2 regions of the Priestia sp. SRI_019 genome follow, and region 2 is predicted to be linked to the other one. Evidence: riboswitches for the same ligand, from Rfam matches in the RefSeq annotation. Region 2 holds a riboswitch; the other holds the start of a gene.
What was found. Region 2 has a riboswitch for cyclic di-GMP ahead of AC2YJL_RS20665 (glycosyltransferase family 2 protein). Riboswitches for the same ligand answer to the same signal wherever they lie in the genome.
Positions count from the first base shown of each region.

Region 1: it holds a riboswitch for cyclic di-GMP, as region 2 does, so the genes downstream of both, AC2YJL_RS24330 (anti-repressor SinI family protein) here and AC2YJL_RS20665 (glycosyltransferase family 2 protein) in region 2, are expected to answer to the same signal.

Region 1 covers NZ_JBYCZN010000007.1:11,356-14,774, reverse strand. The annotation lists gene AC2YJL_RS24345 (aspartyl-phosphate phosphatase Spo0E family protein) at 33-215, shown strand; gene AC2YJL_RS24340 (AbrB/MazE/SpoVT family DNA-binding domain-containing protein) at 650-1,360, opposite strand; gene AC2YJL_RS24335 (anti-repressor SinI family protein) at 1,612-1,764, shown strand; gene AC2YJL_RS24330 (anti-repressor SinI family protein) at 1,781-1,912, opposite strand; cyclic di-GMP riboswitch class I at 1,932-2,016, opposite strand; gene AC2YJL_RS24325 (cell wall hydrolase) at 2,617-3,195, opposite strand.
Region 2 covers NZ_JBYCZN010000003.1:471,297-474,715, forward strand. The annotation lists gene AC2YJL_RS20660 (sensor domain-containing protein) at 1-167, shown strand, start outside; gene AC2YJL_RS20665 (glycosyltransferase family 2 protein) at 209-1,711, opposite strand; cyclic di-GMP riboswitch class I at 1,735-1,820, opposite strand; gene AC2YJL_RS20670 (heparinase II/III family protein) at 2,246-3,419, opposite strand, start outside.

The DNA.
Region 1 (3,419 bases), on a different contig from region 2:
GTAGCAAATTAGAGAAATAGGTGATTAGATAAGTGCAAGTATATATAAAGAACGATTCTTTAATAAAAGCTTTACTTGTAGATATAGAGACAGGAAGAGAACTCATGATTCAAGTTGGTTTAGAAGAAGGATTCACCAGTAAGAACACCATTGTAATCAGTCAATTCGTTGATCAACTTCTAAACCAATTAGAAGAGGCCTCTATGACTGATTAGTTCTTATTTTTACGAAGAAAGTATAATACACTTGGATATTAGTAATTAAAGCGTCTTTTGTAGGGGTTTATTTATATGTAATGCGCCCGATTAAGTGGATGGAGTAAATAAAAAGAGAATTACACTATACTTGGAGGGGATTAATGGGTCACTAAGGACAATCTTTTACAATCTCGTTTAAGCTAGAAGTGGTAAAAATGTACAATAATCAATGATATTTCAAGGATAAAATAGAAAAAAGGATTATTAGATTAAATAAACCCACTCGCTTAAAGAAAAGGTGTCTAGGTTTTCGGGCACTCTTAAAATAAAAGAGACACTGATGTGAAATTCCTTGAAAGATGTATCTCTAAAGATTAGTTCTTTTACAAAATGACTCTCAGTGACAGCGAATAAGTAAGTGCAGCTAATTATTTCAACTGCGCTTACTTATTTTAAACAAGAATATCATTCTCAATTGCTTTTTTTATAATTAATTTGTCGCCTATTGTTTTGATTTCTAGGATGTCGCCACTATGAATGTTTAGATGAATTCTTAGCTTTTTAGGAATGTTTAAGTAGTTATCTTTCTTTATCACGCGTGATTGTCCAGTAAAAAAAAGGTTTCCTTCTGTAAGAAATTTATAGCTATGTTTTTTTGCAACAATAGTATCTCGTCCTTTGATAAAGAACTGTAATTGCATATGTCCTTCTAAATCCAAGGATTTTAATACAGAAGCAGGAAGTTTTATTCTCCCTGCTTTTATTTCAAGTAAAGATAACTCACTTAATTCAGGTTCTATATCTTTCTTTATTAGAGCTCGAGATTTATTAGGCTCTCTTTTCTTTTCAAAAATAATGCTCTCGTTAAGGACTTTCGCTTCTATTTCATCATGTAGATCTATATCATGTATTTCACGAAGTATCTTCGGAATTACAATGTAGCCTAAATTATCAATAGTCCTAATTAAGTGCTTATCTTTATTTTCTTCCAAAAGAACCGGTGAAAATTCAACCTGCTTCATGACAATGTAATTTTTGTAGTTGAAGAATTGTATTGCAGCAGATGAGTGAATATTGGCATGCTCTAGAAGCTGGGAAGGTACCTTTACTCTCCCCATATTATCAATTATTAAGTAATCTTTGGATGATTCTTTCTCTTTCACTAATAAAATCCTTTCAAATGCACTTTTATAAACAAAGGATAAATTTACTTATATTCATTTTATATCTTCATGAGTTTACACTTTACCTAGGCTATTAAATTCGATCTTCATAAGCTAAACAACTGAATAAGACCCTATGAATAACAGTTTATGTAAAAAAACGGATAAAAAGTAATAATTTTATCATTATAGCTTATATTACAAATCAATTTGCTTTATAATAGGACAAGTTGTAAAGGAGGAAGATTATAATGAATAATTCAAATTATGAAACTACTCTTTCCTATAAATGGCTAGTTTTAGTCCAAGAAGCCATGAATTCTAGCGTTACCAAAGAGGAGTTTAAAGAGTTTTTAAATAGGAAATCCCAGAAATTGAATGATTATAAACAAGACCAAATATGACTAGTGTTGCTTGTGATTAGGGGGTTATTTGTTTTTTGAAGAACTTTTTAAGTTCTTCAATAGTTAATCCCAATTCCTTAGCTTCTGTTATAAGTTTAACCCATTCTTGATCTAATTCTTTTTCTATCAATTGTTGTTTACCATCCATGAAAATTACCTCCAGATATTCAGGGAGCTCAGCTGCCATAGCTATTTAACCTTAGACCTGTAGCTTTGCGTCCTAGTTTTTCAACTAGTTTGCCTTTATCATAATATGTAATTTTATAAATATATTACTATATAATGGATTTAAAATCATGTAAAAATAAGGATTATTATTTATTTTTTAATTCCTTTGACAAAGATTTTCTTTTTCCAACCTCCGAACTAATTAAATTCTCCTTTAAGATAATATATATTTACCCTTACATTAATCTTGCGGTTGGTTCTATAATAGGCATTCTAAATAAGCCTCTAAAAGGTTTTTTATAGTTTTGAATGTCTAACTATTAAAAACTATCATTGTGTTAACTAGAAGGAAATCTAATGTACAGTATTTAGCTATTTGGTTTTGCTTAAACTAAACATATTTAAATTTTAAAGTGTCCATACTGAATTATTCTTAATAATAGCAAAATAAAAAGCTACTTCAGCAATAGCAGCGAAGTAGCTTTTTGTCACGATTCATATGTATAAAATGTATTAAAATCGAGGGTGAACCAATTATATAGTGTTTTCAATTTGAAATATATGTATAGAAAACAGAATATTAATTTAGCATTTCATCATTCTTAGGGAAGCAGGAATGCTGGTAAATAAGGATTATAACATAGCTGAAAGTACGTTATATTATTCATACTCTAACTAGTTGGATTAATAAGCAAAAACGTGACTACCAATTTTCTTATATGCTTTACGTGTATAAATCCATTTATTTGTTGCAGTTGTAGGATTATAATAATAGACTGCTCCATTAGTAGGATCCCATCCTTTAAAAGCATCCGTTACTGCTCGATAAGCAGATTGATTTGGTGTCAAAGCGTATTGTCCGTCATTTAAAGCCGTAAACGCATTTGGTTGACTAATAACACCAAGTATACTTTGTGGGAAATCTGGGCTTTTAGCACGGTTTAGAATGACAGCTGCCACAGCTACTTGCCCCTCATAGACCTCACCTCGTGCCTCTCCATAAACCACGTGTGCCATTTTTTCTACGTTATTTATTTGTGTATATGTACCGGGACCTACAAGTCCGTCTTGCATAAGGCCCACATCGTGCTGGAAATTCTTAACGGCTTCTCGAGTTAACGAGCCGTATTGTCCCGTTGGATTCACGTGTAAATATCCCATATTGACTAGCTGTGTTTGCAATGAAGTTATTTCTTGTTTATGGCTGGTTGATTGTAACGAATCAGAAGCGTATGCAGAAGTCTGAGTGTATAAAGTACCCACGAGGAAGATACCCAAAGATCCCATTGTTAGTTTCTTTAAAAAATGCATGTAAATTCTCCTTTATTTGAATGATTATTAAAAACAGGTCTTCATACTAAAAAATGCAAATGTTTGTACTACATTATAGAAGACTGTTTATATTTAGAGGATAGATCGTTATAGGGTAAAAACTGGGTAGTATATTTACTTACTTAAAGTAAAGAGTTTGAAACCGTTTTTTAGGA
Region 2 (3,419 bases):
ACTTAGCACATGCACTTGACATGAAAGTCATCGCAGAAGGTGTAGAAACAACAGAACAGCTTGATTTCTTACTGCAGCATGACTGTCCGTTTATTCAAGGCTTTATTTTTAGTAAACCAGTTGGGAAAGAGAAAATAGAAGAGTATTTAAGAGTCAGATTTCTGTAAAACAAGAGTGATGCTTCTTCATAGAGGCATCACCCTTGTTGTTAAGCTTCGATTCGTTTTCGCAGCGTCCAAATCTGGTAAAACATATAAAGAGACTGATAGATGGTCAAATACGTCAGTAAGATCCAGCCGTTCATTAAGTACGGGTAAATAGCTTGCTGTACAGAAGGACTCGTTAAGTAGTCACGGAAATAAATACACAGGACAACAATCATGCCTGTAAACGCAAAGCCCGTTAAAATCCCTTGCCCTAATTTACTGCGCGTTTTCCCGTTTTCTGCGTTGTATTGATTCGCCCAGCCGTCTTTTTTATTAGCCGCAAGCCTTTCCATCCATACTTGACCAAACGTAATTAAATTCACCCATAAATAAATTTCCGGACTAATCAAAAGACCGGCCAGTATTACATCAATCGGCCTGTGCATCGGCGTTTTGACAGCGAGCATAATATTTAAGACAGAAGCTAAAGCAATTGGAATGACCCAAAGCCAAGACCAGTAAAATTGATCGGTCGCAAGCGCAGCCGATAACAATACAATAAACAGCAGGCGAATAAGTAAATCACACAGCGTTTTAACCTGTGAACGCCACAACTTTCCTTTATGCTTGGTTCTGACGTCCAAGTTTCCGTTTGTCAGTAAATCAACGGTTCCCGACTTCCATTTATTACGCTGTTCACGATACGTGTGATAGCTTCTCATTGAGTCCACGAAGCATCGAGCACCTGGACTGATTAACGTTTTCCAGTTGGACTTTTGCAGCTGCCACGTCAGCAACATATCTTCAACGTCGCTGTCATTTTGCCAAGGACCGTCAAGCTTATTTTCTTCTACTATATTTTGAAGCGCTTCAGGACGAAACAGCGTAGCCTGACCGCCGAGTACGTACGTGCTTCCGCCGTGGTACTGAAGATCCAACAGCCAGCTTGCCATATCCTGCTTTTGCTGATGGGTCCACCACCGGGCTATCGGTCCGCCGTACTCGCCGCTTGCAAGCTTTTCCTCGTAGTGCACATCATCTTTTGACAGCGAGCTTTTCTTTTTAGGCATTCTCATGGTATATTTGGCCATCACGCCGCCGATGTTTCGCGACGTCATTAAATCTTCCCATAAATTAATGAGTGCTTTCGGAGCTAAGCGGCTGTCTGCATCCATCCCTAAAATCGCTTTAATCGACTCTTTATACAGCTGCTGATATTTCGTCAGCGTCGTATTATATAAGTCCAGTGTATCTCCATATATCTTTTTCCAAGCCGTATTTAACGCGCCGACTTTTCGTTGTTTATTGCCTTCAGTCACTAGTACTTTTACATTTAAATCAAATTCATCTCCGGCCAGCTCCGCTTTTTCTTTTGTGCGGTCCGTACAGTTATCTGCAATTACAAATACATCAAGCTCCACATTATTCGGAAGAAGCTGATCGCCTAACCCCGCCAAGCAGTCGCGAATTGATTTCTCTTCATTGTGCGCCGGAATAAAAGCCACAATGCGCGGCCTCATATACGAAGCTCCAATACTTCCAGTAACAACACGCTGATTGTTCATGTTTTCCTTTACCCCCTGATGTATCAGGAAACCCAGCCATCCTAGTCCTAAAGACCTTAGACCTGAGGTTTTGCGTCCCAGCCTTTCGACTGGTTTGCCTTTAACTGAACAAGTTAACTTCACTACTCTTTGTTTTCTTTAAAGAACGAAATACCTAAAATGATACTATATAACGAATATCTTTTTTAGATTTTACCATAAAAATAGGTTGAATTACCCTAAAAATGTTCGACAAATTTCGATAGAAGTAAATTAAAAAATACAGATAGGGGCTTATATTGGTTATGTATATAGTCTCGTTTATGTAAGTTAAAAGTTGGAGAGAAGAAGCGATGAAAATAAGAAAGGTGATGGTTGATTTCTGACTCTATATAATCTTGCAGATAGGCTACTTGCTAATGACCAGAGCTTAAATCCGGTTTGGGCAGAATTGTACAATAGAAAACGAATGGGGAAGGTTTTTAAAAGAAACGTAAAAAACCTCTCTAATAAACTTAAATTGATTAGAGAGGTTTTAATAATTATATTTTGTATTTATTTTTTTACCTGTACATTTGTACGTTTCCCGTTCTTTAATACAATTGTATAAATATCATGCGTAGGGGTACTTTTAACCGTATAATTCTTTATCCCGTTTGTGGTATCTGTGTTAATGATAAACTTATAGTCAGCATTTTTTTGATTATTATTCGTAAACTGAAGCTGAGTAATTGGCAGTTTTTTATTAAACTCTAAAGATTGCCATCCAGCAATAGGGGAAGAAGAGCCTTTATAATTTTTGATAGTGTTCATTTTCGTGAGTTGAATTAATTCAATTTGTTTTTTATCAAGCTTACTAGTCAGAGTGAACACTCTGGCTGCAGATTTTTTTACATCTACATCTTTTCCAATATTAAATGTATCGGTGTATGTATGGTTTTTATTTGATTCCATTACATCACGCACAATAATACTGTTGGTGCTTTTTAAATAAATAAGCGTTCTTTTTACTTTTACTCCTTTATACAGTTCATGGCTGCCGGTAACGTAGCTGTACGCTTTACTTATTTCAGACGTATTAATTTTAGATTTATTTACTTGATCTTTTGTTATAGGAAAAGACTTTTTGTCTACAGTTACCGTATTATGTGCCAAGGAACTCTTAACATATTCTCGGTAAGGGTCTGTATAGCTGTAATTGTACTTTCCTGAATCCACAAAGAAATTTGTTTTTCCATAGCTTAAAAGAAAAGATAAATCATCTGCATGTTTATGAGTAGTAGAGTGAAAGGCAGATGTAAATAAAAGATATAAAGGTGTTTCTTTGCTCCAATCATTTTTAAAAACAGCAGTGCCGCCATCTGTATATACAATATCTTTGTCAGGTTTTTTTCCTTGTTTGCCTTTTGTAACAACATATAGAAGTTTATCACTTGTAAGAGCCTTAGGGCTTAAAGAATAAAGGTCATAAGGTTCGGAATCTCCCAAATTTGGTAACTGTCCAGATGGATCCCCAAGGTATGCTAAATAATCCTCCATTTTCGAAATACCGCTTGTGAGTCTAGGTTCTTTCACATTAAATTGTTTAATAAAACCATTGATATTTTTAAATAAATTAAGGACAAGCAGGTGGTAAGCAGGACTATGCTCTTTGTGAACCCCGCTTTTTGTTACATCCTCTTCTACATGTACAAGCAAGCGATCCATACCTTTTTTATACCATTGCTGA